Regions from separate parts of the Virgibacillus sp. Bac332 genome, predicted to be linked through region 1. Evidence: a T-box and tRNA genes for the amino acid it is inferred to sense, from the RefSeq annotation. Region 1 holds a T-box; the other holds one or more tRNA genes.

The links. A T-box is a leader RNA that pairs with one kind of tRNA and senses whether it is charged. The one in region 1 lies ahead of D9782_RS18660 (valine--tRNA ligase), so its partner is inferred to be a tRNA-Val.
Region 2: it has a tRNA-Val gene. The T-box ahead of D9782_RS18660 (valine--tRNA ligase) is inferred to sense a tRNA for this amino acid. The anticodon was not compared.

What each region holds. Positions count from the first base shown of each region.
Region 1 covers NZ_CP033046.1:3,814,635-3,830,367, forward strand. Annotated here, with positions in the region: gene D9782_RS18655 (ATP-grasp domain-containing protein) at 1-320, shown strand, start outside; gene D9782_RS18660 (valine--tRNA ligase) at 799-3,447, opposite strand; T-box leader at 3,500-3,755, opposite strand; gene D9782_RS18665 (hypothetical protein) at 3,906-4,094, shown strand; gene D9782_RS18670 (protein kinase family protein) at 4,091-5,101, opposite strand; gene spoVID (stage VI sporulation protein D) at 5,160-6,314, opposite strand; gene D9782_RS18680 (hypothetical protein) at 6,556-6,753, opposite strand; gene hemL (glutamate-1-semialdehyde 2,1-aminomutase) at 7,285-8,520, opposite strand; gene hemB (porphobilinogen synthase) at 8,606-9,586, opposite strand; gene D9782_RS18695 (uroporphyrinogen-III synthase) at 9,593-10,354, opposite strand; gene hemC (hydroxymethylbilane synthase) at 10,354-11,283, opposite strand; gene D9782_RS18705 (cytochrome c biogenesis protein) at 11,304-12,122, opposite strand; gene hemA (glutamyl-tRNA reductase) at 12,139-13,509, opposite strand; gene D9782_RS18715 (LiaI-LiaF-like domain-containing protein) at 13,761-14,243, shown strand; gene D9782_RS18720 (amino acid ABC transporter ATP-binding protein) at 14,307-15,029, opposite strand; gene D9782_RS18725 (amino acid ABC transporter permease) at 15,070-15,732, opposite strand.
Region 2 covers NZ_CP033046.1:2,232,655-2,248,387, reverse strand. Annotated here, with positions in the region: gene D9782_RS10805 (aspartate aminotransferase family protein) at 1-443, opposite strand, end outside; gene D9782_RS10800 (SidA/IucD/PvdA family monooxygenase) at 440-1,744, opposite strand; gene D9782_RS10795 (helix-turn-helix transcriptional regulator) at 1,725-2,399, opposite strand; gene D9782_RS10790 (formyltetrahydrofolate deformylase) at 2,612-3,463, shown strand; gene D9782_RS10785 (hypothetical protein) at 3,597-3,794, opposite strand; gene D9782_RS10780 (hypothetical protein) at 4,146-4,361, opposite strand; gene D9782_RS10775 (Ada metal-binding domain-containing protein) at 5,262-5,837, opposite strand; gene D9782_RS10770 (tRNA dihydrouridine synthase) at 6,145-7,107, opposite strand; tRNA gene D9782_RS10765 (tRNA-Leu) at 7,405-7,486, opposite strand; tRNA gene D9782_RS10760 (tRNA-Cys) at 7,495-7,568, opposite strand; tRNA gene D9782_RS10755 (tRNA-Gly) at 7,578-7,652, opposite strand; tRNA gene D9782_RS10750 (tRNA-Gln) at 7,656-7,730, opposite strand; tRNA gene D9782_RS10745 (tRNA-His) at 7,748-7,823, opposite strand; tRNA gene D9782_RS10740 (tRNA-Trp) at 7,837-7,910, opposite strand; tRNA gene D9782_RS10735 (tRNA-Tyr) at 7,929-8,013, opposite strand; tRNA gene D9782_RS10730 (tRNA-Phe) at 8,033-8,108, opposite strand; tRNA gene D9782_RS10725 (tRNA-Asp) at 8,150-8,226, opposite strand; tRNA gene D9782_RS10720 (tRNA-Met) at 8,259-8,335, opposite strand; tRNA gene D9782_RS10715 (tRNA-Val) at 8,382-8,457, opposite strand; tRNA gene D9782_RS10710 (tRNA-Glu) at 8,462-8,536, opposite strand; tRNA gene D9782_RS10705 (tRNA-Ser) at 8,553-8,644, opposite strand; tRNA gene D9782_RS10700 (tRNA-Asn) at 8,647-8,721, opposite strand; rRNA gene rrf (5S ribosomal RNA) at 8,746-8,861, opposite strand; rRNA gene D9782_RS10690 (23S ribosomal RNA) at 9,011-11,929, opposite strand; rRNA gene D9782_RS10685 (16S ribosomal RNA) at 12,340-13,904, opposite strand; gene D9782_RS10680 (nucleotidyltransferase-like protein) at 14,400-15,269, opposite strand; gene D9782_RS10675 (YgzB family protein) at 15,426-15,733, shown strand, end outside.

The DNA of each region.
Region 1 (15,733 bases):
TCTTTATAGTAGGAAAGGAAATTATTGCAGCTGTAAAACGGGAAAACGACAAAGACTTTCGTGCCAATTTTAAACTCGGAGGCTCTGCTAGCTTATATGACTTGAGTGATAAGGAACGTTCTATGATTCAATCAATTGTTAATCACTTTGATTTTGGTATGGTAGGTATTGATTTTTTGATCAGTTATAATGGAGAACTCCTATTTAATGAAATTGAGGATATCGTCGGCTCACGGACATTAAGTAAAGTTAGTGATATCAATATTTTGCGAACGTATATGACTTATATTAGACGAAAGATATCGAATAATATAGATTAGATCTAATCGACATACTTAGAACGAAAGCGCAATCGTCTGATTAGAAACGTAGCGAATGTAGGGATTCAACGGTGATAAAGGAATCAAGGTGAGCTTGTGAGCCGATGATAATCTATCATAGGTTAATTCGTGAAGTCGCCTAGTTTCTGGGCGCTGGAGCTTGACGAGGCTCAACACGCCCATGTTTATCCACATGGGTTTCCTAGACAAAAAGAAAACTAGCCTGCTTTGTTAAACCTAAGCAAAGCCGAACTATGATTCGAAATGTTTTTTGGTTAGCATTCGAATTAGTTCGGCTTTAGCTGATTCTAAACTGCGGATATTAACTGTGACTGAAGCTGTCTATATATTTTTCATTCGCTGTATGAAGCTTCTCTCCAACATTTGCTATAAAGCCAGTCTTTTATAGCTTTATTCCTGCCATTTCTTCGGATTTGAAAATGGTATTTAAGTTACATTTTATCCACAAAGAAATAGTTTAACCTTTTAGTTCTTCGAGCCTTGCTCTAACTTTTGCTTGTTTATCAAGATAATCCTTCTCTTTTTGTCTCTCTTCTTCTACAACGGCCTGTGGTGCTTTATTTACAAATCCTTGATTACCAAGCTTTTTCTGCACACGTTCAACTTCTTTTGTCCACTTCGTTAATTCTTTTTCTAAGCGATCAATCTCTTTATTAAAATCAATTAATCCCTCAAGTGGGAAATAAAGTTCTGCACCAGTAACTACAGCAGACATTGCTTTTTCAGGAACTGAAATATTTGTTTCAATAATAAGCTTATTTGGATTACAGAAGCGTTCCAAATAATCACGATGTTTCTCTAATTCATCAACGATCTTCTGATTCTCTGCTTGAATCAATATGTTAATTTGTTTTGACATCGGTGTATCTACTTCCGCTCGAATGTTACGAACTGATTTAATAATTGATACAAGTCGTTTCATTTCTTGAGATGCTTTTTCGTCATGAAATGCTTGGTTTACTTCTGGCCATGTAGCAATGGTAATAGAGTCTCCTTGATGAGGAAGCTGTTGCCAAATTTCCTCTGTGATGAATGGCATATATGGATGCAACATTCGCATGGTTTGATCTAATACATGAGCAAGTACTGACTGCGTCATCTTCTTCTTCACATCATCTTCGCCATACAATGGTAGCTTAGCCATCTCGATATACCAGTCACACAATTCATCCCAAATAAAGTTATAGAGATGACGTCCAGCTTCTCCAAACTCGTATTTATCGGTATTCTTGGTAACCTGCTCAATCGTTTCATTTAACCGTGTAAGAATCCACTTATCGGCAAGGGATTTCTCACCAGATAAATCTATATCTTCATAGGTGAATCCATCTAAGTTCATTAAAGAGAATCGCGAAGCATTCCAAACCTTATTTGCGAAATTCCAAGTAGCTTCTACCTTTTCCCAATGGAAGCGTAAATCCTGCCCTGGGGTTGAACCAGTAAGTAAGAAGTAACGCAACGAATCAGCGCCATATTTCTCAATTATATCCATCGGATCAACACCATTACCTAGTGACTTACTCATCTTTCTCCCTTCAGCATCCCGAATTAAACCATGAATTAACACATCTTCAAATGGTTTTTGATTTGTGAATTGCTTTGATTGAAAGATCATCCTTGCTACCCAGAAGAATATAATATCATACCCAGTAACAAGAACTCCTGTAGGGAAATAACGTTTAAAGTCCTCTGCATTCGTATCCGGCCATCCCATTGTCGAAAAAGGCCATAAGGCAGATGAAAACCAAGTATCTAAAACGTCCTCATCCTGCTCCCAATTTTCTAAGTCCTCAGGTGCTTCCTTCCCAACATAGATTTCATTTGTTTCCTTATGATACCAAGCAGGAATCCGATGCCCCCACCAAAGCTGGCGAGAAATACACCAATCACGTATATTTTCCATCCAATTAAGATACGTCCGTTCAAATCGCTTTGGAACGAAATTCACTTTATCCTCTTGTTGCTGTAAATCAATAGCAGCATCTGCTAATGGCTGCATATTAACAAACCATTGAGTGGATAAATACGGCTCTACCACTGCACCGCTTCGTTCAGAATGCCCAACTTGATGCGTATGATCTTCAATTTCAAAAAGAATACCCTGGTCTTGAAGGTCTTTAACAATCTGCCTTCTGCACTCAAATCGATCTAAACCTTCATAACTTCCCGCATTTTCATTCATAGTGCCATCTTCATTCATAACTAATACACGCTCTAGGTTATGTCGATTACCAATTTCAAAATCGTTTGGATCATGTGCAGGAGTTATTTTGACGGCACCGGAACCAAACTCCATATCTACATATTCATCTGCAACAATCTCTATTTCTCTGCCAACAATTGGTAGGATCACTTTTTTTCCAATTAAATGAACGTAGCGCTCATCGTTTGGATGAACAGCAACAGCCGTGTCTCCTAACATCGTCTCCGGACGTGTAGTGGCAATCTCAATGGTTTCTTCACTGTCTTTTATTGGATAACGCATATGGTAAAACTTACCATTAATTTCTTCATAAATAACTTCAATATCGGAAAGAGCAGTTTTGGTTTGTGGATCCCAATTAATAATATACTCTCCACGGTAAATAAGTCCTTTTTCGTATAGCTTTACAAATACCTCTTTTACAGCATCAGATAATCCATCATCAAGCGTAAACCGCTCGCGCGAATAGTCTAAGCCCAGTCCTAATTTCTCCCATTGGGAACGAATGAAATCGGCATATTCTCCTTTCCATTCCCAAGCTTTTGCTAAAAATTTTTCTCTACCTAGTTCATAGCGATTTGTTCCTTGTTCTTTCAATTTGGCTTCTACTTTAGCCTGTGTTGCAATACCTGCATGATCCATACCGGGTAGCCACAGGACATCATACCCTTGCATTCGTTTCATACGTGAAATCGTATCCTGCATAGTTGTATCCCATGCATGGCCTAGATGCAATCTTCCGGTTACATTTGGTGGTGGAATAACAATTGAATATGGCTCTTTTTCCGGATCATTGGTTGCTTCAAAATACTTTCCTTCCAACCAAAATTGATACCTACCCTGTTCTACTTCCTTGGGATTATATTTTGCCGAGAGGGAAGTTTTTGTTTCCTTTTCACTCATCATAACGCCTCCTATAACTGTTTGCTACGACAAAAAGCCCTTTTCATCCTACTTAAAGGACGAAAAGGGCATACTTTCCGTGGTACCACCTTTGTTTACACGCTCCATTGGAGCTGTGCACACTTCATTCATTGATAACGGTAACTAAACGGTTACCGGCTTCTTCTACTTATGCTTTTTAGCATGTGTTCAAAGAAGCTGCATCACGGGCGACCTTCCAACATAATCTTACCAAGGAAATTTTCAGCCACTGATTTCCCTCTCTTCTTTGGCAATTATCTTGTACTCTTCCCATTCAGCGCATTTTCAAGATCATTTTCAAGTAATAGCTTTATTTTATATAGTATAAGTCATTTCGTCAACTATTTTTACCAGTTTTGCACAAATACATGATATCTATACATAGTATATAGAACAATCACAAAAAAACTTAGCGTTTCGAAAGCGAGGTGAAAACGGTGGCACGATATTACCGTTATCGACTCCCTCCATGGGCTAGAACCTGTATTATTGTTATCGAAAGAGTTACCTTGCCAATATTAATTTTCCAATTAATACGTACATTGTTCTTCCCTACAACCTTTGATGTATTTTTATTAGGCTTAATCGTAGGTATATTTATCGCCTTTTATTTGGAATGGATTTAGCTTTCTAAATCGTCCAAATCAAGGGTATCGTATTCTTTTTCCACATATGCTGACAAGCGTAGACCAAATAGTATTCTTCTAAATATGTGTTGTAATGGTATAATTTGATCAATCATTGTTTTTGATGATTGATCATGCTCTTCTACTAACTGTATATATGGAGCAGGGTCGAGAACCTGTATAATTAACATATATAGTTCTTTATTCGTTAGTTTATTTTCATTCATATAGCTATCAAATTCATCTAAGAAAAGGTCAACAGGAGCATCATAATGCACCGTTTCAGATTTATAGAATTGGGATAAATCGAATGGGGCATATTCGTATCGCGCCTTATCCCAATTTATAAGATACATCTGCTCCGGTGATACGATAACATGTGAGGAATTCAAATTACCATGACACAAGCTATAATTCCACTGTTCTTGCTGCTCCTGCTCATTTATCAACTGGTCAATTCTTCGATTGGATTCTTGTAAACTAAAATCGATGTCACGAAAATGTGTACAAACGAGAAGTTCAAAGGGAGACATATAGTGTTTAGCTTCAAATTGTTCCACAAAAAACAACAATTTCTTTTGAAGTGCTTCACATTGCTTCTGATACCCCCGAAAGTTCTGTACGAATGAATCTGTGTCTACAGTTCGAGTTCTCTTTGTCTTCACATGTATATGACCAAGATGACGATAAAAGTTTCCTATCGTATATTTATCAAAAGATGAAAGGGCATTCCCTCTCCAAGGAGATAAATAATAAACCGTTCCTTCATAGATTTCATAAATATTCCCTTCTCTTGTTAAAAAAACAGGAAGAATCGTATGAAGGTTTTGCGTATATGCCTCCTGATATACGTTCTCCCACATAGCCATATCATCAGGTGAAAGCTGACTTTGCTTTAACGCAAACTGTTGCTGGCCATCTTGTACCTTATATAATTTTTCAGTTTCATTTTCTATGTAAAAAGGTTGCACCGAATAGGCATGTAGCACAGCCTTTAAGTCATCCACTTTTTCGTTCACCACCTAATACTGGAAAACCCCTTGACTTAATCGCAAGGGGCAGCATTTATTTTTTCTTATATGGAATATATAATAACTGACCTTCTGTCACATCATAGTCATCATCTAACTGGTTTTGTTTTATTAATTGTAACGCCGAAATTTGATAACGTTCTGCAATAGAATCTATCGTATCCTTCTCTTGAACAATACAGAGTCTCATACGAGCAAATTGATCCACATCAGATTCCCTAAACATATCAGATAAGTAGCCAACATCTTGTACTTGATCTGTTGTATCACGATTATCAGAGCTTTCATGAATTTCGGGAGTGTGCGATGATTCCAGCCAATCATCTGATGTATCATCCACTTCCACCTCTTCATCATGGGAGGAGGATTCTTCAGGTGAGTCAGTTCCAAAGAATTCTGCTAATGATTTTGATTCTTTATATTTCCACCTGTCATCCTCTTCCTGCCCTGCTTTTTCCGTATCATTTGTCTTCTGTTCTATCGAAGCTTCTATTTCTACTTCTTGTGACTCTTCTTCTCTATCTTCTACTACCTGTTTTGACTCTTCTTCTCTATCTTCCACCACTTGTTCTGATTCCTCTCGTTCAGCAGAAAGTATCGGTAAATCGGGTGGTGCCAAATGATCATTGATGGATTCATTTTCTTCAGGGTCTTTGATTTCGAATTGAAAACTATCTGCCTCTTCATTATTCTCCGCATCATTTCCCCAGTCAGAAGTGTATGCATCCCTTTCTGTAACTGTCTCCTCAACTTGTTCACTTTCATTGACACCGTGTATTTCAATTGTTGAATACAAGCGGAACAATGACGGGTTAGGAAGTTCATAATCAAAAGTTTGAATAAAGACACTTACGTCGTTTAAATCTGCAACTCTGTTTGCCGGCACAGAAATTTCCACAGGAAAACGGTGTGAAAAAGCTGCTATATCTTCATCTAAATCTTCAACCACCTCTACATATCGTTTCGATTGCAAGTTTTCTGTTTCAATCGATTCTTCTGCCTCCTGAATGGTTTTTTGATAATCTCCTTTAAGCTCAATTACACCTCTTATGGAAATATACTCATTAAATGAATGTATGGAAATATCCGGCTCTAGCGAAACTCCTCTCATTTCATTAACTTCCTGTCCTTTTTCAAAATAGAGCGTTTCATTCAGCTCAAAACTGAAAACCGGTCGATCCTTAGACAATTCTCTTCCTCCTTTCAGCATATCCACGGCATATGATTATATGTCTTAATTATCTATATGAACAGTTTTATTCGGATATGCTTCCTATATAAATTTAGATAAATCCATATAATAATGTTTATGAACAGACTTTTGTTATTACACTGCCCTTTTAATAAGAAAAACGGAGCAAAATTCGCTCAGTCCTTATCACTACATGCTCAGATTTACGCTTCCTCTAGTAGCTATTATGGAATAATAGCTACTGCTGGACCACCACTCCGGCTGCCCACTTCCCTTTCCGTGGGGTTTGTCCTTCAGCTAACTTTTTTAGCAAAACCCGCTCAAAAAAGTGGATCTTCAGGTCAAACATTTCCCACAGGAGTTGAAGTGGCCGGCCTTCGCTATTATCAGGCTCTACAACGCTAGCATGAAGTAACACAGCTGCTTTTATACTCACGGATAGCGATTTTCACTTTACCCATTGTAAAAAAAGTCAACCTATTACTTATGACAAGAATTGGTGCACCTTCTCATAGCGGAGACTAATTACGTAGACTCCTGTGGGATTAGCGCGAGCCGAAAATCCACTTTGCAACGTGTTCTTCTTTGCAAAGTTAGTTGAGGCCGTGCCCGCGGAAAGCGAAGTAATTAGTCGGAGCATTACCAATATACATCAAACATTTCAAAATAACTACTTGGCTTAACGCAGTCATTGCACTGATTTTATACTTTCTTAACTTAGAACAAAAGCAAAAGCACTCGATTAGAAATATAGCAACTGGAGCGAGTTAACTAAGATAAAGGAATCACGGTAAACTTACGAACCGACGATGACTTATCGTAAGGTGATTCATGAAGTCGCCTAGTTTCTGGGCGCTGGAGCTGGACGCGGCTCACGCCCATATTTATCCACATGGGTTAACTTTTAATTTCCTAGACAATTAAAAAAGCTAATCTCCGTCGTGCAGAGAATAGCTTTTTATGATTGTTATTTAATTTTGGAAAATACCGTATGAATCGCGTTAATTGTTTTCTCAATATCTTCATCCGTATGAGCGGTTGATAGGAATAGGCCTTCAAACTGTGATGGAGGCAAAAATATTCCTTCTTCAATCATCCCTTTATAATATTGAGAGAAATAATCTAGATTGGAAGTCTGTGCTGTTGCGAAATTAGTCACATCTTCATTGGTAAAGAATACCCCAACCATAGAACCAGCACGATTAATATGCAATGGAATATTATATTTAGTTGCAGCTTGGGTGAAGCCTTCCACTAATTGGTCAACCTTCTTATTAATCTCCACGTAGGTTTCATTGGTTAGTGCTTTTAGTGTTTCAATACCTGCAGTCATCGCTAATGGATTCCCTGATAACGTTCCAGCTTGATAGATAGTTCCTGTCGGAGCAACTTTTTCCATTATTTCTCTTTTCCCACCATATGCACCTACAGGAAGACCCCCACCAATTACTTTTCCAAGGCATGTCATATCAGGAGTAACTGCAAAATGTCCTTGTGCACAATGATAGTCAACGCGGAATCCTGTCATAACTTCATCAAATATTAGAACCGTACCATTATTTTCTGTAATCGTCCGTAGCTCTTGTAAAAAGTTATTACGTGGAGGTACAACACCCATATTTCCTGAAACCGGCTCAACAATTACAGCAGCAATATCGTCACCAAATTGTTCGAAGGCATAACGAGTACTTTCCAAATCATTATAAGGAACTGTTATGGTGTTTTGTGCAATTGACTTTGGAACTCCAGGACTATCCGGTAGTCCTAGTGTTGCTACACCTGAACCAGCCTTTATTAATAAAGAATCGCCATGTCCATGGTAATTCCCTTCAAACTTTAATATTTTATCTCTTCCCGTGTAGCCTCTCGCTACACGTAAAGCACTCATCGTGGCTTCTGTTCCTGAGTTTACCATTCTTACCATTTCAATAGATGGAACACGATCAATAACGAGTTGGGCTAGTTCATTTTCTACTAAGGTAGGAGCACCAAAGCTTGTTCCCTTTTCTGCCACCTGCTTTAATTTCTCTACGACACGATCATCTGCATGCCCCAAGATAAGTGGTCCCCAGCTTAATACATAATCAATATACTCGTTTCCATCAATATCTTTCATTTTAGAACCTTTGCCAGATTGCATAAAAATTGGTGACATCCCTACAGACTTAAATGCGCGGACAGGCGAATTTACACCTCCAGGCATTAAATCAACTGCTTCTTTGTATGCATCGCTAGACTTGGTAAAGCTTTTCACAAATAATCACCTCTGTTTTTTAACTGATAAAATGCTATTTATTTAACCATTTTGCAACATCTTTTGCAAAATAAGTAATAATCAAGTCGGCACCTGCTCGTTTCATAGAAAGTAACTTTTCCATCACAAGCTCTTCCTCATTAATCCATCCATTCATTGCTGCAGCTTTTACCATCGAATATTCTCCACTAACATTATAGGCAACAACTGGCACATCAAAGTTATTTTTAACATCTCTTACAATATCTAAATAGGATAGTGCTGGCTTCACAATCAAAAAGTCTGCGCCTTCCTCTACATCGGATTGCGCCTCACGCATTGCTTCCAATCGATTTGCAGGATCCATTTGATACGTTTTTCTGTCGCCAAATTGCGGTGTGCTATCAGCTGCATCACGAAATGGGCCATAGAAGGCTGAAGAATATTTTACAGCATAGGACATAATCGGAATATTTTTATATCCGGCTTCATCCAACGCGCTACGAATGAATGTTACAAATCCATCCATCATGTTAGAAGGGGCGATTATGTCCGCACCCGCTTCTGCCTGTGATACAGCCGTTTTAGCTAACAATTCTAGTGATGCATCATTATCTACATCATGGTTATGAATCACACCACAATGACCATGGGATGTATATTCGCATAAGCAAGTATCAGCTAGCACTAACATCGAAGGAAGTGCCTTTTTAATTAAACGCGTAGCTTCTTGGACAATCCCTTGATCTGTAAATGCACCAGTGCCTTGCTCATCCTTATCCTTAGGTACACCAAACAACATTAATGCTTTTATCCCAAGTTGATCAATTTCTTTTACTTCTCCTAATAATAAATCCAACGATACTTGATAAACACCAGGCATAGATGGTACTTCATTTTTTATATTCTCACCTTCGATAACAAACAATGGATAAATGAGTTCATTAGTGTGCAAATGTGTTTCTCTTACCAATGCCCGCATGGAATCCGAACTTCTTAGCCTGCGATGACGTGCAAACCCTTCTGTAGCTTTCATATTTATCTATCCTCTCTTTTGAATATCGTTTATCATACAAGTTATCATACCATCAATAGTAAATTCATTAGGTACTAATATAGATTGAAATCCCACTTGTTTTGCCCGTAGTTCAGTAGTTGTACCGATGCAGACACAGGGTATATGTGGTATGTGAGAAGTCATCTCTACAAATGCTTCAATAGTTGATGGACTTGTAAATGTAAGATAATCAAAGCTATGTTCTTCTAGAATGCTTGATAATTTATCTTTCATCACTTCATTGGAATAGGTTTCGTATACTACGAATGGTGTAAATAATAGATTTTCTGCTTCCAATCGTTTCGGCAAAATATCTCTGGAGCGATTACCTTGTATCAATAAAATTGGGCCAGGATCACTATATTTTTCCAAGAACTCGGTTGCCATCGTATCTGCATTATAGGCTGAAGGTATAAATTGGGCAGCATATCCAAATTGCTTAAGCTTTTCTTCCGTTTTCCGGCCAACCACTGCTATCTTTACTTGTTGCAAATGTATATCGACTTGATAACGATTGACAAGCTTAAAAAAGCAATCAACCCCATTTGAACTTGTAAAGAAGATCCAGGCAAATTTAGAGATAGACTGAAAAAATTCAAAATGATTCTCCCTATCTCTACAAGCAATGCGTAATAATGGAGCTGAAACAGGTTTACCACCTAAAGCCTTTATTTTCTCAGCAAATGATAGCGCCTTAGTTTGTTCTCGAGTGACGAGAATCTTCCTTCCTGATAATGGCAAGGACATTATTTGTCTAGCTCCTCTTTTACTTTTTCAATAATTTCCTTTGCACCTTGATTCATCAGTCTCTCAGCAGCTTCTTTCCCAACTAATTCTGGATCTGTTCCACGAACAACTTCCTTCAAAATCGTTTTCCCATCAGGTGTACCTACAAGCGCGGTCAAGATTATATCATCGCCTTCTAAATATGCGTAGCCACCAATAGGAACTTGACAGCCTCCTTCAAGAAGATGTAAGAAAGTTCTTTCTGCTGTCACTGTACGCGTTGTAGATGCATCATTAATTTTAGAAAGTAATGCACGAAGTTCTTGATCATCTTCACGACATTCGATAGCTAAAGCGCCCTGTCCAACTGCAGGAACGCAGACATCTGGCTCTAAATATTCTGTAATTAGTTCTTCACTCAAACCGACACGTTTGAGCCCGGAAACAGCTAAAACAATCGCATCATAATCTTCTTCCTTTAATTTTCGAATCCGCGTCTCTATATTTCCTCTGATCCACTTAATACTAACATCTGGACGTGCAGCTAATATTTGTGCCGCTCTACGTAGACTACTAGTACCAACAATCGCCCCTTTCCTTAAATCATGAAGCATAACATTCCCTTCCGAAATAAAGGCATCACGATGATCCTCACGCTCTGGAATGGTTGTAATCACAAGACCATCTGGCATTGTAGCTGGCATATCTTTCATACTATGTACAGCTAAATCGATTTCTTTATTATACATAGCTTGTTCAATTTCCTTAACAAAGAGTCCTTTTCCCCCTACCTTTGATAAGGTAACGTCTAAGATGCGATCACCTTTTGTTACAATTTTTTTTACTTCAAACTCATTTTCAACTCCAGCTTGTTTTAATCTGTTAATCACCCAATTCGTTTGCGTTAATGCTAGATTACTTTTTCTTGACCCAACAACAATTTTACGCACTGTAACTTCCTCCTTAACGACTAAAAGTGAAAATTTGATAAGGTGCTAAATAAAAAGAAATTAATTAATAAAATAAGAAACGCTGCGGTATTATACATTGCTGTCACCTTACCTTTATACCCTTTTAGTAATCTTAAAATCAAGTAAATGATATATATAGCGAGTACAAAGAAAGATCCGATCGTTTTCAAATCAAACCAGTAGAATTCTGCGTTTGACACATATGCCCATACTACACCTAAAATAATAGCAATTAGTAATAATGGAACACCAATTGTTACTGCTTTAAATGAATAATCATCAAGTCTATTTAAATCCCCAAATCTCCACATCCATTTAAAGCCTTTTTTCCGCTTCAGAAGCTGATATTGAATGATATACATTAACGATAATAGAAATGAAAATGTAAAGAAACCATAGGAAATGATGGCAACCGTGATATGAGCAACTAATATCTCATGAACAAGCTGGATACCATGTGTTTCTAAATTTGCCTGTGCATCCAATAGTAAATATAATAATAAGATAAAAAAACTGAAGACATTTGTAAAAAAGACGATAAAATGAATAGGAAATAATTTGTTCGCAATTAACGAAATAGTAACTAAGACCCATGCATAAAAAAACAAACTATCATTTAACGTAATGATTGGAAAGTTATGTTCGATTAGTACTTCGTACAATAAAAAAACGGTTTGTATAACCCAAACCACACTAAGCAACCAGAAGGCAGCTCGATTGACCTTCCGGTTGTCCTGAATAAAATCGATAAAATATCCAATCAAGCTCAAACCATAGATAATCAGTATGAATTCATAAAGCCATTTTAGTTCAATCATACGTGAAATCCTTTCATTATAAAGTTGTTATCTTATCCAACAACGGAAAGGATACCTCTTTCTTCTTGATTGCTGTAACCGAATCATTTTTTTTTGCCTGCTTTGCATATTCAGCTTGTACCTCATCTTCAATTCCAAAAATATCAATGAATAACTGCAGTGTGTCATCAGCATTATGACCAGCAGCTAATTCCTTTACTTGCGTAACAGGTTCTTTCAGAAGTTGATTAACAATGCTTTTAGTATGCTTGTTAATAACTTTCTTTTCTCTTTCTGTCAAATCAGGAATTTTACGTTCAATGCTTTTTACCGTTTCCGCTTGGATGGAAAGTGCTTTTTGCCTTAAAGCCGATATTACTGGAACTACACCAAGTGTTTTAAGCCATTCTTTAAATGATACAATCTCAGCTTCAAACATTAACTCAATTTGTTCGGCAGCATTTTTTCTAGCTTCTAAGTTTTCATCCACGATATGCTGCAAATCATCAATATCATATAGGAAAATATTATCCATCTGACTAATAGCAGGATCTACGTCTCTTGGTACAGCAATATCAACTAAAAACAGTGGGCTACCCTTACGTTCTTTTTGTACAGGTTCAACCATGTCTTTCGTCAGAATTACGGAATCTGAACCTGTTGAAGTAATTACAATATCCGCACTTTTTAATACATGTGGTAAGTAATCCATTGATTCAGATTGTGCAGAAAATTTTGTTGCAAGTACTTCTGCCTTTTCCTTTGTTCGATTAACAACTGTAATTTGCGTTGCGCCAGAGCCTTGGAGGTTTTTGGCAGCAAGTTCCCCCATTTTCCCTGCTCCTAAAATGACTACATGTTTATGTTGTAAGCTGCCGAAGATTTTTTTTGCTAACTCTACTGCAGCATAACTAACAGAAACTGCGTGTTCGCCTATAGACGTTTCCTTTTGTACTCGCTTACCAAATGTAATAGCCTGCTTGAACAATTCATTAAAAATGGTACCTGTTGTTTCCATTTTTTGAGCAGTTAAAAACGCTTGTTTTACTTGTCCCAAAATTTGTGTCTCACCTAAGACCATGGAATCTAGCCCTGTGATTACACGAAATAAATGCTCCATCGCACCATCATCTTCTGTTATTCGTAAAAAGGGTGCGAACTCGTTCTTATCTACTTGAAACCAGTCCGCTAAAAATTGCTTAATATAATAGCGGCCTGTGTGAAGTTGATCAACTACAGCATAAATCTCGGTACGATTGCATGTGGAAACAATCACATTTTCCAGAATGCTCTTTTGTTTCTTCAACGTAACCATAGCATCATGAAGATCTTCTTCTGAAAATGCAAGCTTCTCCCTTATTTCTACAGGGGCTGTTCTGTAATTAAACCCAACTTTTAAAATATGCACACTATCTACCCCCAAAAATCCTAGCTAATCCATACGTACTTTAAATAGAAAGTTTTACTTAATAATTAGTATAAACTAAAACCTTTGCTAATTTCCATTATAACATGATTATTTATTTACAATTTCTTTAAATGTGAACATAATCTGAAACAATATGGTAGAGTAATTATAGGATTATTAACACGAATGTACTTTATCATAATGGCATAAAAGAAGCAAGAATCTGAAATGCAGCTACATGAGGTGAAAGCTTGAAAAAACAACAAACTTTAACTGCTTATTTACTAATTGGTATCGGTGTGTTTTTTCTATTACAACAATTAAACATCCCCATACTATCTAATTTTTATTCATGGCAAACAATAATCATTCTAATTGGGCTTGTATTACTTATCCATAGCTATGTTACAAAAAGTTATCAAAATTTATTTACTGGTACAGTAATCTTAGGATTAGGTATACATTTTTATGGGATTGCTTATTATTCCTTTTGGATAGATCATTGGGCCATGTATCTCCTTATCGTGGGTATAGCATTTATCATCCGCTATTTACATACGAAAGAGGGAATCATTCCTGGTTTATTACTTATTGTTTTTGCTATTATTATGCTTTTTTCTATTCAACTGCCGGTTTGGTTTAATTGGATCTATATCGTTGTAGAATATTTAGAACGATTTTGGCCAGTTATTCTTATTGTCTTAGGCTTGTATCTATTGAAAAGGAAAAAGTAAGTCTAGCCTAAAAAAAAGACATCTGCATTAGTTTAAGCAAATGTCTTTTTTTCATACGTTGTTTTATAATACAGAGCTCAGAAAGGCCTGTGTCCTTTTTTCTTTTGGATTATCAAATAATTCATTTGGGCTGCCAACCTCAATAATTTTACCTTCATGCATATAGACAGCCCAATCAGCAACCTCACGGGCAAATCCCATTTCATGTGTTACAACAACCATAGTCATCCCCTCTTCTGCCAATTCCTTCATTGTTGCTAAAACTTCTCCCACCAATTCAGGATCTAGTGCGGAAGTTGGTTCATCAAACAGCATGACATCCGGTTTCATTGCTAATGCTCTAGCAATTGCCACACGTTGTTTTTGACCACCAGATAAAGTGGAAGGATACACATCATACTTGTCTCCTAAACCAACTTTCTCTAATAAATATTTCCCTTCTTCTATTGCCTCCTGTTTCGTTTGTTTTTTAACCTGGATGGGAGCCTCGATAACATTCTGCAACACCGTCATATGTGGAAATAAATTAAAGTGTTGAAACACCATACCTACTTTTTGTCGTATTTTGTTTAGATCATGGGTATTCTTTTCAATTTGTTCTCCCTCAATGATTATTTGTCCACTGTTTTTTATTTCTAAAAAGTTCAAGCAACGAAGTAGCGTGCTTTTACCAGAACCACTAGCACCAACTAGAACGACAACATCACTTTCCTTTACCGTTAAATTTATATTCTTTAAAACATGTAAGTTGCCAAATGATTTATTTAACTTATTAACTTTAATCATTTCTTGGTTGTTCAATGTATCCATTTCTTTCCTCCTCTAATTAATCACTACGTGCGAGCTTTTTCTCAGTTAGATTCACCACATAGGTTAGAATGAGTACAATCAAGAGATAGTAGATTGCTACAGTTAAATAATATGGTAGATAATCAAAGCTATTCGATCCCATCGTACTTGCTACTCCAAATAAATCCTGCATTCCAATAAAAGAGACTAAGGAAGAATCCTTAATACCTATGATAAATTGATTTCCCAAAGAGGGAACTGCTCTGCGAAAAGCTTGCGGGAGAATAATTCTTCGCATCGTTAATCCTCTGCTCATCCCCAGTGAGCGACCAGCTTCACGTTGTCCTTTATCAATTGACTGGATAGCACCTCGGATAATTTCAGCAATATAAGCACCACTATGAAAGGCTAAACCGGCTGCTCCTGCCCAAAACATTGGTATAAGTAATATATCAGTAAGACCATAAAAAAGAATAAAAATTTGCACAATAAGTGGAGTACCTCTTACTATCCAAATATAAGCATCCGCTATCCATTGCAGTATTTTTATATTTGAAATCTTCAATATTGCAAAAAACAAACCAATGATAAAGGCTATTAATAAAGAAACAACAGATAGCTTAATCGTTATCCATAGTCCATCTAAAAATACATCTATGCTCCCTGTAAAAATCTCAAAAAAGTGTGTGATTGCTGACAAA
Region 2 (15,733 bases), 1.6 Mb from region 1:
ACAGATTTAGCTGTTGTTAAAGATAATGCTCCTATTGAACGCCCATGATATCCCCCCTGAAAGCAGATAATATTTGGTTTTTTAGTAGCGTGACGTGCTAATTTAATGGCACCTTCTACTGCTTCACTTCCACTATTTGAAAAGAAGAAACAGTTTAGTTTTTCCGGTATAATTTTCTGTAGATCATTTGTTAAACGATCCAACATAGAGTTATACAAGATTGTTGTTTGACCATGTAGTAGTTTTTCAGTTTGTTCCTTTATAGCCTTTACTACTCTAGGATGGCAATGCCCTGTGTTTGTAACCCCAATACCTGATGTACAATCAATAAATTTTCTACCTGATTGATCATAGATATGCACACCTTCTCCATAATCCACATCAATATTCGTAAACAATGGCCAAACTCGAGAAACTTTATCCGAATGTTGTTTTACCTTCAAGACAGTACACCATCTTTCATAGAGGTAATATTGTTCATTGAATCAAGTATTCTTTGAGCCTTCGTCGCCATCATAGTGAATGATGCTGCATCCCCTATCCCGTGAGTTTTCTCTGTTAAACCATTCAAATAAATGTTAGCCTTTACATTTGATTTTGTGTCTACTTTATAGTTTTCAGATACTTTTAAACTATTATTCTTGTTATAATTAAAGTACTTTTTCATTGGTAGAAGTACTTCTGGAAATTCTTCCTCAAAAAATCCAGTACAAAGGATAATGTAATCCGTATTTATTGAATCTTCTTCTTTGTTATATATATCTTTAATATTTAGTAAATAATCTTTTTGAGTATTAGCCACATCTACTATCTCTTTACAGCGATGTAATTCTATTTGCTCCGTTCCTCTAATTTTATCTTCATACATCTTCCAATATAGTGCTTCACTAACATCATCATCTACAGCTGAATAATTTGTATGTTTGATCTGCTCGAATAGTTTATCTCGTTCGTTTTGGTTCAATGAGTAAAAGTAATTCGTAAACTCAGGAAAAAATACTTCATTTGTAAAATGACCTAACTCATATAGACGAAATCCGGTATGCCTAACAATAGAATTTATTTTTGAATTAGGAAATTTATTAGCTAGATACAGAATTATTTCAACAGAGTTTTGCCCCGAACCAATAACTGTAAAAGTAGGGTTGTCTTCTTTATTAATACGCTGTACGGAACTTCTGAATTTACTTGCGTGAAAAACTTTGTCACTTACTTTATCTTTAAATTGACTTGGAATATAAGGTTTTCTACCTGAATTTAAAATAAGATTCGTAGTGTGAAAAACATTGCGTTCTTTGCTTACATTATTAACTGTATGCACTTCAAGACCTTCAATATCATCATTTACTACTATCGGCTTTACAGACTTAACTTCTTCGTTATAATGTGCTTTGTCATCTATTTGTTTGGAAACCCATTGAACATAATCAGACCATTCCGTTCGACTTGGGCGACCTAATAACCCAAAAGAAAACAATCTTCCTTTCTCATATAAATAGTTTGAAAAGGTATATTGACTTCTTGGATTTCTAGGTGTAGCAAAATCACGTAAAAAATGGTGCTGAATATCTGTACCAGGTAGTAACATTTCCGGCATCCATGCCGAATCATTGTTTTTTTCAAGAAATACTCTTTTATATACACTCTTATTATTGATATCTTCCATATCTCTTATTGCAGTTTCTAAAGCAATTCCTGCAGGACCAAATCCTACACCAACGACATCATAAAATTTTCTGTACATTTTTTTCCTCCTTGGTCATTAATTGATAATACTTTCTATAAATGGATGGGCTAAATCCAACTTCCTTTTTAAAGATCTGAGAGAAATAAGATAAATTTGTGTAACCAACGGACATACAGACATCTGTAACTAATTGACCATTTTCTAGCATATCTTTTGCTTTTGCGATTCTTAACTTAATTAAATAGTCTTTAAAACCAATTCCCATAGACTCTCTAAAAAATCTAGAGAAATAGGCTGTATTTAAAAATAGATGATTAGCTACACTTTTTAAATTGAGGTTGCTATTCTGTAGGTTATTTTCAATATAAAGCAATGCTTCTATTAATTTTTCATTGTTAACGTGGGTAAGTTCATTGAAGTCTATTTGTACATTGATAATGTTAAAAATCAATTCGAATATATCTTCTTTTGGTACCGTATTTACTCTTATTAAAGGAATATGAAGTTTCTCAAATTCTTCTATTAACATTTGTCCATCATTAATTAAATTGTTTCCTTCGATAATTATTAGCATCTTATATCTCTCTAGATTTTTCTTTTCAAGGGTTTTCAAATCTCTGATTAATACAACTTTTAATTTTTTTAGTAGAAATACTTCTCTGTCATCAAGTATTTTTTTTGCATCGTATAATAAAATACATTTTACCCCCAAGTTGCCTCCTCCTTTATATCTAACACCTCCATAATATATTAGTATTACTTAAGATATGTTGGAGTAACCGCCCATGAGTTAATAGTATCGGAGTAAAAGTTACAATGCTTTGGTTTTTTTTACTAATATTTTAGTTTTTTCTACATATTTGAAATATTTGTAGAAAATAGTATTGATTCAATATACGATTAAAAAAATTGGAGGGATGCATGATGAATACAAAACACTATCGAATCAAGTTGAAAGGGGAATTTAATTTTTCGATGATAGACGAAGTATTTGAAGTAATAAAGCTACCATTTATACGTATTCATTCGGTGAATAAATATCAATTAGAAGGAGAAGAAAATTTATTTTTTCTAAGAATAGAACTTCAATGTAAAGCAGATATGCGTATTAAATATATAGAAGAGTCTTTATTACGAATCGGAAATAATTATGCTAGTGATATAAGTATGGAAGAAGTAACTAAAAAGAATATGGCTATATTTGTTTCAAAGGATAACCATTGCTTGAGAGAGATCTTGTGGAGGTGGTCTGATGGAGAGCTTTCATGTAACATACCACTTGTAATTAGTGATTACGATACCCATAAAGAACTAGTTGAATCTTATGGAATACCATTTTTAAAGTTAAGATTAACGAAGACCAATGAGAAGAATGATAGCATAGCATCGAGCATACTTATGGAAAATAATATTGATTTTATAGTACTTGCCAGGTACATGCAAGTACTATCTCCTCGTTTTGTTCGTAAATTCGATAAGAAAATTATTAATATACATCATTCTTTGCTACCTGCATTTATTGGCGCTAACACTTATAGAAGAGCATTTGAACGTGGAGTTAAGGTGATTGGGGCTACAGCTCATTATGTTACTGAAAAATTAGATGAAGGCCCAATACTAGCACAACAGGCCATCCATTTAACGGATGGGTTAACTTTAAGTGATTACAAACAGTACGGAAAAAGTATCGAATCGGATACTTTACTTCAAGCAATTAAATGGCATATTGAGGATAAAATTTTTATTTATCATAATAAAGCACTCGTACTAAAATAATTTGATACTTATATAGCAAAAATGGAGTGTGATCAAAACCGAGACATTAAGAAAAGCCGGGCAAAATTCGCTCAGTCCTTATCACTAAATGCTCAGATTTACGCTTCCTCTAGTAGCTATTATGGAATAATAGCTACTGCTTGACCACCACTCCGGCTGCCCACTTCCCTTTCCGTGGGGTTTGTCCTTCAGCTAACTTTTTTAGCAAAACCCGCTCAAAAAAGTGGATCTTCAGGTCAAACATTTCCCACAGGAGTTGAAGTGGCCGCCCTTCGCTATTATCAGGCTCTACAACGCTAGCATGAAGTAACACAGCTACTTTTATACTCACGGATAGCGATTTTCACTTTACCCATTGTAAAAAAAGTCAACTATTACTTATGACAAGAATTGTTGCACCTTCGCATAGCGGAGACTAATTACGTAGACTCCTGCGGGATTAGCGCGAGCCGAAAATCCACTTTGCAACGTGTTCTTCTTTGCAAAGTTAGTTGAGGCCGTGCCCGCGGAAAGCGAAGTAATTAGTCGGAGCACCAATATACATCAAACATTTCAAAATAACTACTTGGCTTAACGCAGTCATTGCACCGATTTTATACTTTCTTAACTTATAAAAAAACTGAGCAAAATTCGCTCAGTCCCTATCACTAAATGCTCAGATTTACGCTTTCTCTAGTAGCTATTATGGAATAATAGCTACTGCTTGCTTGACCACCACTCCGGCTGCCCACTTCCCTTTCCGTGGGGTTTGTCCTTCCGCTAACTTTTTTAGCAAAACCCGCTCAAAAAAGTGGATCTTCAGGTCAAACATTTCCCACAGGAGTTGAAGTAGCCGGCCTTCGCTATTATCAGGCTCTACAACGCTAGCATGAAGTAACACCGCTGCTTTTATACTCACGGATAACGATTTTCACTTTACCCATTGTAAAAAAAGTCAACCTATTACTTATGACAAGAATTGTTGCACCTTCTCATAGCGGAGACTAATTACGTAGACTCCTGCGGGATTAGCGCGAGCCGAAAATCACTTTGCAACGTGTTCTTCTTTGCAAAGTTAGTTGAGGCCGTGCCCGCGGAAAGCGAAGTAATTAGTCGGAGCACCAATATACATCAAACATTTCAAAATAACTACTTGGCTTAACGCAGTCATTGCACCGATTTTATACTTTCTTAACTTAGAACAAAAGCGCAAGCGCGCGAATAGAAACGTAGCGACTGAAGCAGTCAACAGATATAAAGGATTCACGGTGAGTTTGCGTGCCGATGATGACTTAGATTAGGACGATTCGTGAAGTCGCCTCGTTTCTGGGCGCTGGAGCTAGACGTGGCTCAACACGCCCATTTATCCACATGGGCAAATAATATATTTTCCTAGACCATTTTAAAAGTGGTACCGACGATCATGTTAGATGAAGGTACCACCTATATTTTCTAAGGGAAAAAGGATACTTCTCTTTTAAAGCTATCGTAGGTATTTTCATGATATCAAGTTATTTTCCTTAGATTTTTTGAAGGCATTTGCAAGGATGGTATTGCTTAACTCGTGAACGATATGGTGAAACAGATTACTGATGAGGTGTTCGTTGTTTTTTTCGTGAAAGCTTTCCCTACAAATGTTGTTTTTACAGGCAATCTATTATCCAGGAGACAGTCCAAAGCATTCATTCAAAGGCATTGTGCGTAAAACTTGTTTCGCAATATCTCGTTTCTATGCTTATTATTTCCAAGATTGGATCGGAGCAAAATCAGTGTATTACAAGGTTGGAAAAACCTTTCAATATCGCTTCTTTATTGGAGTTTACATTTTACAATTAAATTTCTTCCGATAATTATTCGGCGTGATGTTGTAATATTTCTTAAATACCGTGCTAAAGTAGGAACTATTTGAAAACCCAACAGATGAAGAGATAAACTGTATGGTATGATTTGTTTCTTTTAATTGATTTGCTGCTCTATTTAACCTTATTCGTTGCAAATAATTTAAGGGACTCTCCTTTTTGATTTTGTTAAACGTTCGTTGAAGGTGAAATGGACTGGAATGAAACACATCTGCTAACACATGAAGCGTGATATATTCATCATAGTTTTTGTCAATCCATGCACATATAAGCTCTATCCATTCCTCATTAGGTAATAACACATTGTCCGGCTTACATCTTTTACAAGGCCTAAACCCAAGCTGTAATGCTATTTGTGCCTTTTTAAAGATATAAACGTTGTCTTTATTCGGTAATCTGGATTTGCAAGATGGACGACAGAAAATTTTAGTTGTTTTAACACCATAGTAAAAATGATCATCAAAATTACTATCATTATTAGAAATTGCATGCCAATATTCTGAGGGGATGGTATGGGATGATGAGTATAGATCCATAGCTTTTCAACACCTCCTATATTATTAATCTTATTCTACCAAATTAAAACACACTGTGAATAAAATTGAAAACATTCTTTACGTACCAACAGTATTTATGCATGGAATTCTTTTTCTAACATACGAGAAGTTTTGCGTATATTTATTTACTCAAATAGCCGCTATCTCCTCCACCACAGTGGACTTTCACCACCTAGATAGTCGGCATGCCTGGCGCACCTACAAAAAACGTTTCCCACGATGTGAGAAACGTTGATCTGATATATTCACGTTAACTATAAATACTTCTCCTGTCGTCAACATTCTTTCACTCAAAATCTTCAAAGTCATCGAGCAATGCACGTACTTCATCTGTTGACTCTGTTTCCATCATTTGACTTCTTAATTCACTCGCCCCTCGAAAACCTCGAACATATATCTTAAAAAAGCGGCGAAGAGGCTTAAACGAACGTGCTTCTATTTTTGAATATTTATCGAAAAGATCCAAGTGCAATCTTAAGATATCAAGCAATTCCTTACTGCTGTGCTCCTTCGGCTGCTTTTCAAAAGCAAATGGATTTTTAAAAATTCCTCGTCCAATCATTACTCCATCTACACCATATTTTTCCACAAGCTCCAAGCCAGTTTGGCGGTCAGGAATATCACCATTGATAGTCAACAATGTATCTGGAGCAACCTCGTCACGAAGCTTCTTAATCTTAGGAATTAGCTCCCAGTGAGCATCTACTTTACTCATTTCCTTTCTTGTACGCAGATGAATGGAAAGATTAGCAATGTCTTGTTCCAATATATGTTTCAGCCATTCAAACCACTCATCGATATACGTGTAACCCAGTCTTGTCTTTACACTTACAGGCAATCCTCCGGCTTTTGCAGCTTGTATTAGCTCTGCTGCTACTTCTGGACGACGGATAAGGCCAGAGCCCTTCCCATTCCCTGCCACATTAGCTACAGGACAACCCATATTAATATCGAGACCCTTAAATCCTTGTTCCGCCATACCAATACTCATTTGCCGAAAGTACTCCTGCTTATCTCCCCATATATGGGCTACCATTGGTTGCTCATCCTCTGTAAATGTCAAACGCCCACGTACGCTTTGGCGCCCTTCTGGATGACAATAACTTTCTGAGTTTGTAAACTCTGTAAAAAACACATCAGGTCTAGCTGCTTCGCTAACTACATGGCGAAAAACGACATCCGTCACATCTTCCATTGGTGCCAATATAAAAAACGGTCGTGGTAAATCACGCCAAAAATTATCAAACATAATCAAATTTCAATCCTCTCATGATGGGATATGACCAAAAAACATCCCAAAATCAAAAACAATTGTCCTTACTCCCTTTACACTTATACCATGCTTAAGCACTTTTTATCAAACGGATTGCCTATATAACCCCTAAAAATACTTGTAATTTTACTCTTACGTTTTCCCATTTTTTCTTCTGGTCATTCTTCAACGTGTACACGATTTTTCTACCTAAATTGTGCGATATGGGTACAAAAAAGAGCTCTCACTAAATGTGAGAACCCTTGACTTAAAGGCTTTTCCCGTTTTTATCGATACCGGTGGTCGGGGTCGAACCGACACTCCGTAAGGAACACGATTTTGAGTCGTGCGCGTCTGCCAATTCCGCCACACCGGCATAATCGTTGGAGGCGGTAACCGGATTTGAACCGGTGATAAAGGTTTTGCAGACCTCTGCCTTACCACTTGGCTATACCGCCATATATACTTGGAGCGGAAGACGGGATTCGAACCCGCGACCCCCACCTTGGCAAGGTGATGTTCTACCACTGAACTACTTCCGCAAATGGCTGGGCCACCAGGATTCGAACCTGGGGTACACGGGATCAAAACCCGATGCCTTACCGCTTGGCTATGGCCCAATTATTTAAATTAAAAATGGGGCGACCGGTGGGGATTGAACCCACGCGTGCCGGAGCCACAATCCGGTGCGTTAACCACTTCGCCACGGCCGCCATATAGAAAAATTGGCAGGGGTAGTAGGAATCGAACCCACATCAAAGGTTTTGGAGACCTTCGTTTTACCATTAAACTATACCCCTAATTATACTATTAGAAAATGGTGGAGGGGGGCAGATTCGAACTGCCGAACCCTGAGGGAGCGGATTTACAGTCCGCCGCGTTTAGCCACTTCGCTACCCCTCCAAGAAGAAGAAAATACAAATGGTGGCTCGGGACGGAATCGAACCGCCGACACAGGGATTTTCAGTCCCTTGCTCTACCGACTGAGCTACCGAGCCATTCAGTTTTAAACTATTAAAGTCTATAAGACTTTTGAAAGTGGCGGTCCGGACGGGACTCGAACCCGCGACCTCCTGCGTGACAGGCAGGCATTCTAACCAACTGAACTACCGGACCAACTAATGGAGTTATTCAATAATAAATTATTTTGGTTGCGGGGGCAGGATTTGAACCTGCGACCTTTGGGTTATGAGCCCAACGAGCTACCAGACTGCTCCACCCCGCGATGTAAGGAAGTAATAAATTTGTTCTGTTTTTCAAATCATTATTGATGGTGGAGGATGCAGGGCTCGAACCTGCGACCCCTTGCTTGTAAGGCAAGTGCTCTCCCAGCTGAGCTAATCCTCCATGTTGGTGACCCGTACGGGATTCGAACCCGTGTTACCGCCGTGAAAGGGCGGTGTCTTAACCACTTGACCAACGGGCCAGTATTATTAGAATAGTGGCGGAGAGCGAGGGATTCGAACCCTCGAGGCCGCGGTAACGGCCTACACGATTTCCAATCGTGCTCCTTCGGCCACTCGGACAGCTCTCCATTGGCTCCACAGGTAGGATTCGAACCTACGACCGATCGGTTAACAGCCGATAGCTCTACCACTGAGCTACTGTGGAATAATTCCAATTAGAATGTATCTTGCCTGGCGGCGTCCTACTCTTGCAGGGGCAAAGCCCCAACTACCATCGGCGCTGGAGAGCTTAACTTCTGTGTTCGGCATGGGAACAGGTGTGACCTCTCCGCTATTGCTACCAGACATGATGTCTGCCAAGTGTTGTCAAAAAACAGTGACAACCAATATTATAATTGTTTTTCAGGAAAAATCAAGTACTATTTTGAAAAAATATGTATTCATTTGTACCCTAAAAACTAAATAAGAGATCATTCAACGACAACCAAAAGAAGTTAGTTAAGTCCTCGATCGATTAGTATCCGTCAGCTCCACGTGTCACCACGCTTCCACCTCGAACCTATCAACCTCATCATCTCTGAGGGATCTTACTCACTTGAAGTGATGGGAAGTCTCATCTTGAGGGGGGCTTCATGCTTAGATGCTTTCAGCACTTATCCCTGCCACACGTAGCTACCCAGCTATGCTCCTGGGGGAACAACTGGTACACCAGCGGTGTGTCCATCCCGGTCCTCTCGTACTAAGGACAGCTCCTCTCAAACTTCCAACGCCCACGACGGATAGGGACCGAACTGTCTCACGACGTTCTGAACCCAGCTCGCGTACCGCTTTAATGGGCGAACAGCCCAACCCTTGGGACCGACTACAGCCCCAGGATGCGATGAGCCGACATCGAGGTGCCAAACCTCCCCGTCGATGTGAACTCTTGGGGGAGATAAGCCTGTTATCCCCGGGGTAGCTTTTATCCGTTGAGCGATGGCCCTTCCATGCGGAACCACCGGATCACTAAGCCCGACTTTCGTCCCTGCTCGACTTGTAGGTCTCGCAGTCAAGCTCCCTTCTGCCTTTACACTCTGCGAATGATTTCCAACCATTCTGAGGGAACCTTTGGGCGCCTCCGTTACCTTTTGGGAGGCGACCGCCCCAGTCAAACTGCCCGCCTGACACTGTCTCCGAACCGGATCACGGTCCTGGGTTAGAAGGTTCGTACAGCCAGGGTGGTATCCCACGGATGCCTCCACGTAAGCTAGCGCTCACGCTTCGATGGCTCCCACCTATCCTGTACAAGCTGTACCAACATTCAATATCAGGCTACAGTAAAGCTCCACGGGGTCTTTCCGTCCTGTCGCGGGTAATGTGCATCTTCACACATAGTATAATTTCACCGGGTCTCTCGTTGAGACAGTGCCCAAGTCGTTGCACCTTTCGTGCGGGTCGGAACTTACCCGACAAGGAATTTCGCTACCTTAGGACCGTTATAGTTACGGCCGCCGTTTACTGGGGCTTCGGTTCTACGCTTCGCACAAAAGTGCTAACGCTTCCCCTTAACCTTCCAGCACCGGGCAGGTGTCAGCCCCTATACTTCGCCTTTCGGCTTCGCAGAGACCTGTGTTTTTGCTAAACAGTCGCTTGGGCCTATTCACTGCGGCTCCTCGGCAGAGGAGCACCCCTTCTCCCGAAGTTACGGGGTCATTTTGCCGAGTTCCTTAACGAGAGTTCTCCCGCTCACCTTAGGATTCTCTCCTCGCCTACCTGTGTCGGTTTGCGGTACGGGCACCTATGAACTCACTAGAGGCTTTTCTTGGCAGTGTGAAATCAGGAACTTCGGTACTCTATTTCCCTCCCCGTTACAGCTTGAAATGGTCGAACGGATTTGCCTATTCGACTTCCTCACTGCTTGGGCGCACACATCCATCGGTGCGCTTTCCTTATCCTTCTGCGTCCCCCCATCGTTCAAACGCTCATGAGGTGGTACAGGAATATCTACCTGTTGTCCATCGCCTACGCCTTTCGGCCTCGGCTTAGGTCCCGACTAACCCTGAGAGGACGAGCCTTCCTCAGGAAACCTTAGGCATTCGGTGAAAGAGATTCTCACTCTTTTTTCGCTACTCATACCGGCATTCTCACTTCTAAGCGCTCCACCAGTCCTCACGGTCTGACTTCACAGCACTTAGAACGCTCTCCTACCATTGTTCGTAAGAACAATCCGCAGCTTCGGTGATACGTTTAGCCCCGGTACATTTTCGGCGCAGAGTCACTCGACCAGTGAGCTATTACGCACTCTTTAAATGGTGGCTGCTTCTAAGCCAACATCCTGGTTGTCTAAGCAACTCCACATCCTTTTCCACTTAACGTATACTTTGGGACCTTAGCTGGCGGTCTGGGCTGTTTCCCTTTCGACTATGAACCTTATCACCCATAGTCTGACTCCCAAGGCAAAGTAGCTGGCATTCGGAGTTTGACTGAATTCGGTAACCCGGTGAGGGCCCCTAGTCCAATCAGTGCTCTACCTCCAGTACTCGTTCCTTGAGGCTAGCCCTAAAGCTATTTCGGAGAGAACCAGCTATCTCCGTGTTCGATTGGCATTTCACCCCTACCCACACCTCATCCCCGCATTTTTCAACATACGTGGGTTCGGGCCTCCAGTCAGTGTTACCTGACCTTCACCCTGGACATGGGTAGATCACACGGTTTCGGGTCTACGACCGCATACTATGTCGCCCTATTCAGACTCGCTTTCGCTGCGGCTCCGTGTCTTCCACTTAACCTTGCATACGATCGTAACTCGCCGGTCCATTCTACAAAAGGTACGCCGTCACCCATTAACGGGCTTCGACTACTTGTAGGCACACGGTTTCAGGTTCTCTTTCACTCCCCTCCCGGGGTGCTTTTCACCTTTCCCTCACGGTACTGGTTCACTATCGGTCACTAGGGAGTATTTAGCCTTGGGAGATGGTCCTCCCGGATTCCGACGGAATTCCACGTGTTCCGCCGTACTCAGGATCCACTCCGGAGGAAATTCTCTTTCGATTACAGGGCTCTTACCTCCTATGGCGGATCTTTCCAGATCGCTTCATCTAAAGAATTTCTTGGTAACTCCAATGGAGTGTCCTACAACCCCAGAAGGCAAGCCTTCTGGTTTGGGCTAATTCCGTTTCGCTCGCCGCTACTCAGGAAATCGCATTTGCTTTCTCTTCCTCCGGGTACTGAGATGTTTCAGTTCCCCGGGTATGCCTCCTCTACCCTATGTATTCAGATAGAAGTACTGCTCCATTACGAACAGTGGGTTCCCCCATTCGGAAATTCCCGGATCAACGTCTACTTACGACTCCCCGGGACATATCGGTGTTAGTCCCGTCCTTCATCGGCTCCTAGTGCCAAGGCATCCACCGTGCGCCCTTATTCACTTAACTAGCTTTCTATGAATAAGCGTACTTATTTATCGCCTTAACTTTTGGTTTTCTAGCTTCCGCTCATAGCGATTAGCATGACTTCCTTCCTCTTCGTACGATAAGTCAACATCGATTCACTTACGTTTATCGTGTTTCCTTTATCTTCTGCGAGTCAGTCCAGTTTGTACATCGCTAAACATTCGCTTCCGCTTTTAGTTTGATGTCGTTGTTACTCTTATTTAGTTTTCAAGGTACAAACTTCCACAGGATGTGGTGACTTCTGTGTTCGTCACAGGACGTGACGGATCTTAACAGAAGATCCTTTCACCCTTGAGAGACATCATTTACTCTCTCAAAACTGAACCAAACAACCAAGTATGTCCTTACAAACCATTCGTAAAGAATGGTTCGCGTTCCGTAATTATCCTTAGAAAGGAGGTGATCCAGCCGCACCTTCCGATACGGCTACCTTGTTACGACTTCACCCCAATCATTGGTCCCACCTTCGGCGGCTGGCTCCAAAAGGTTACCTCACCGACTTCGGGTGTTACCAACTCTCGTGGTGTGACGGGCGGTGTGTACAAGGCCCGGGAACGTATTCACCGCGGCATGCTGATCCGCGATTACTAGCGATTCCGGCTTCATGCAGGCGAGTTGCAGCCTGCAATCCGAACTGAGAATGGTTTTATGGGATTTGCTTGACCTCGCGGCTTCGCTGCCCTTTGTTCCATCCATTGTAGCACGTGTGTAGCCCAGGTCATAAGGGGCATGATGATTTGACGTCATCCCCACCTTCCTCCGGTTTGTCACCGGCAGTCACCTTAGAGTGCCCAACTAAATGCTGGCAACTAAGATCAAGGGTTGCGCTCGTTGCGGGACTTAACCCAACATCTCACGACACGAGCTGACGACAACCATGCACCACCTGTCACTCTGTCCCCGAAGGGAACATCCTATCTCTAGGATTGGCAGAGGATGTCAAGACCTGGTAAGGTTCTTCGCGTTGCTTCGAATTAAACCACATGCTCCACCGCTTGTGCGGGCCCCCGTCAATTCTTTTGAGTTTCAGCCTTGCGGCCGTACTCCCCAGGCGGAGTGCTTAATGCGTTAACTTCAGCACTAAGGGGCGGAAACCCCCTAACACCTAGCACTCATCGTTTACGGCGTGGACTACCAGGGTATCTAATCCTGTTCGCTCCCCACGCTTTCGCACCTCAGCGTCAGTTACAGACCAGAGAGTCGCCTTCGCCACTGGTGTTCCTCCACATCTCTACGCATTTCACCGCTACACGTGGAATTCCACTCTCCTCTTCTGTACTCAAGTCCTCCAGTTTCCAATGGCCCTCCACGGTTAAGCCGTGGGCTTTCACATCAGACTTAAAGGACCGCCTGCGCGCGCTTTACGCCCAATAATTCCGGACAACGCTTGCCCCCTACGTATTACCGCGGCTGCTGGCACGTAGTTAGCCGGGGCTTTCTGGTCAGGTACCGTCAAGGTGCCGCCCTATTCGAACGGCACTTGTTCTTCCCTGACAACAGAGTTTTACGATCCGAAAACCTTCATCACTCACGCGGCGTTGCTCCGTCAGACTTTCGTCCATTGCGGAAGATTCCCTACTGCTGCCTCCCGTAGGAGTCTGGGCCGTGTCTCAGTCCCAGTGTGGCCGATCACCCTCTCAGGTCGGCTACGCATCGTCGCCTTGGTAAGCCGTTACCTTACCAACTAGCTAATGCGCCGCGGGCCCATCTGTAAGTGACAGCTAAAGCCGCCTTTCAACTTCTCGTTATGCAACGAAAAGTATTATCCGGTATTAGCCCCGGTTTCCCGGGGTTATCCCAGTCTTACAGGCAGGTTGCCCACGTGTTACTCACCCGTCCGCCGCTCGTTCCACAGGCGTCACCTCCGAAGAGGATCTGCCTGCTTCCCGCGCTCGACTTGCATGTATTAGGCACGCCGCCAGCGTTCGTCCTGAGCCAAGATCAAACTCTCCAAAAAAGTTTGTTCATAATTAACACCGTTAATTATGATGTCTTAGCTTGCTCCAGAAGTTTCCTTCTGGTTATTTTTAAGAAAAAACAGTTGCATGTTTTTCTCTTGACATACTGGTTGTTTTGTTCAGTTTTCAAAGAGCAAATTAGTTTGCTGCTTTTTTGCGACAGCAACTCTTTTATTATACCAGTTTGATCAGCTCAAGTCAATAACTTTTTTCACTTAACTTTTTTGCTGTTCAAATTGGCGACTTTATTAATATATCATGTTTGCTAGTTTTATGTCAACAAACAATTTATATTTTTTTGTTTTCTGTCGTTAAATCCAAACCGGATTTTTGCGACGGATTTAACTTTATCATGGTTATATTACAAAGTCAACGGTTATTTTACATTTTTTTAATAGCACCTTAATAAAAATATCAAAGGGGATGCAGTATTAACCGTTTGTATTCCTGCATCACCCATATAATCCTATGCATTCAAGCAGAAGGTGGTTCCACTAATCATGAATTATGTACTTACGATGGTAAACACCTGCTCCCTTTGTTTCCTCTCTTACCGTTAAAATAATGTCCTTCTCTACCAAGTAGGCAATTATAGCAGATAAATCCAACGAATACGGTGAGATCATTGGCAATGATTTCAGATCAGCATAAGACCAAGCATCTTCACTTGTTTCCATAATATCTAATAAATGCTTTACGGAAACCTTTGCTCTACTGCTAATGACATAATCCATTGCTATCAGCATTAGCTGAATCCGCTTCTTCATATCTTCATTGCTTTCAATAAACTCTTCATATAGCTTATATACTTCAAGATCGATTTGCTTAACCTGACTCCAAACAGTAACCTCTGGATAATACCCTTTTTCAATAACTGCAAGTCGTGCTAAATAGTGTAAGGAGTATAGTATTTTGCTATTCGTATCCTTATATTCCTCCGATTCAAACAATTCTTTCGCTTCATTATAACTTTTCACTAATTTACCGAATTCAATGGCTTTTCTTAAATCACGCTTATTATCAGGAAAATCTCGTAATTGACTTTTCAGCTGAAGGATGTACTCATTACGATCAAAAATCACCTTTCCATAAATAATCCATTCTACAGCAGTTCGATAACCGCTCGTATCAATCCACTTCATTAATAAATCTTCTTTTACCATATGTAGTGCACAGGTTTTATGATCAAATTCATAGTGCTTGACATACCAATCTTGTTGTGATTCCTTCACAATAATTAGTAATATAACGTCAAAGTTATCAGTAATTGGGCTATCTGGCTTTGTTTTCTCAAGAATTAATACGCCTAATGTATTAGAATCACTTGCATGTTTTTGATAAATGGGTCTCAGGAAATTTTCCATTGCGATTTCCTCCAGTTTTTAATTTCTTTCATATATGTTTAGTTGATTCGCTTACTTATACTATATTTCGTTGTCGATATTTGAAATCCTTTCTTACAATCAAATTTTCTATTAAAATATGCTATACTACCTAGTGTATGAATAAGGAGGTTCGACATGGCTCAGATAGTCTATTCGAGTAAGATAAATAAAATTCGATCATTTGCCTTAATCCTAGTGTTTGTTGGTATTTTATTAATGTATGGTGGCATTTTGACCAAGCGAATAGAATGGTTAATGGTAATCTTCTTTATTCTCGGTGTTATTATGGTTATTTTAAGCTGCGTTGTCTATCTTTGGATTGGAACACTATCATTAAAAGCAGTTCCAATCGTATGTCCAAACTGTGAAAAACCTACAAAAATGCTTGGACGAGTAGATGCTTGTATGCATTGTAAACAGCCATTAACCTTGGATAAAGATCT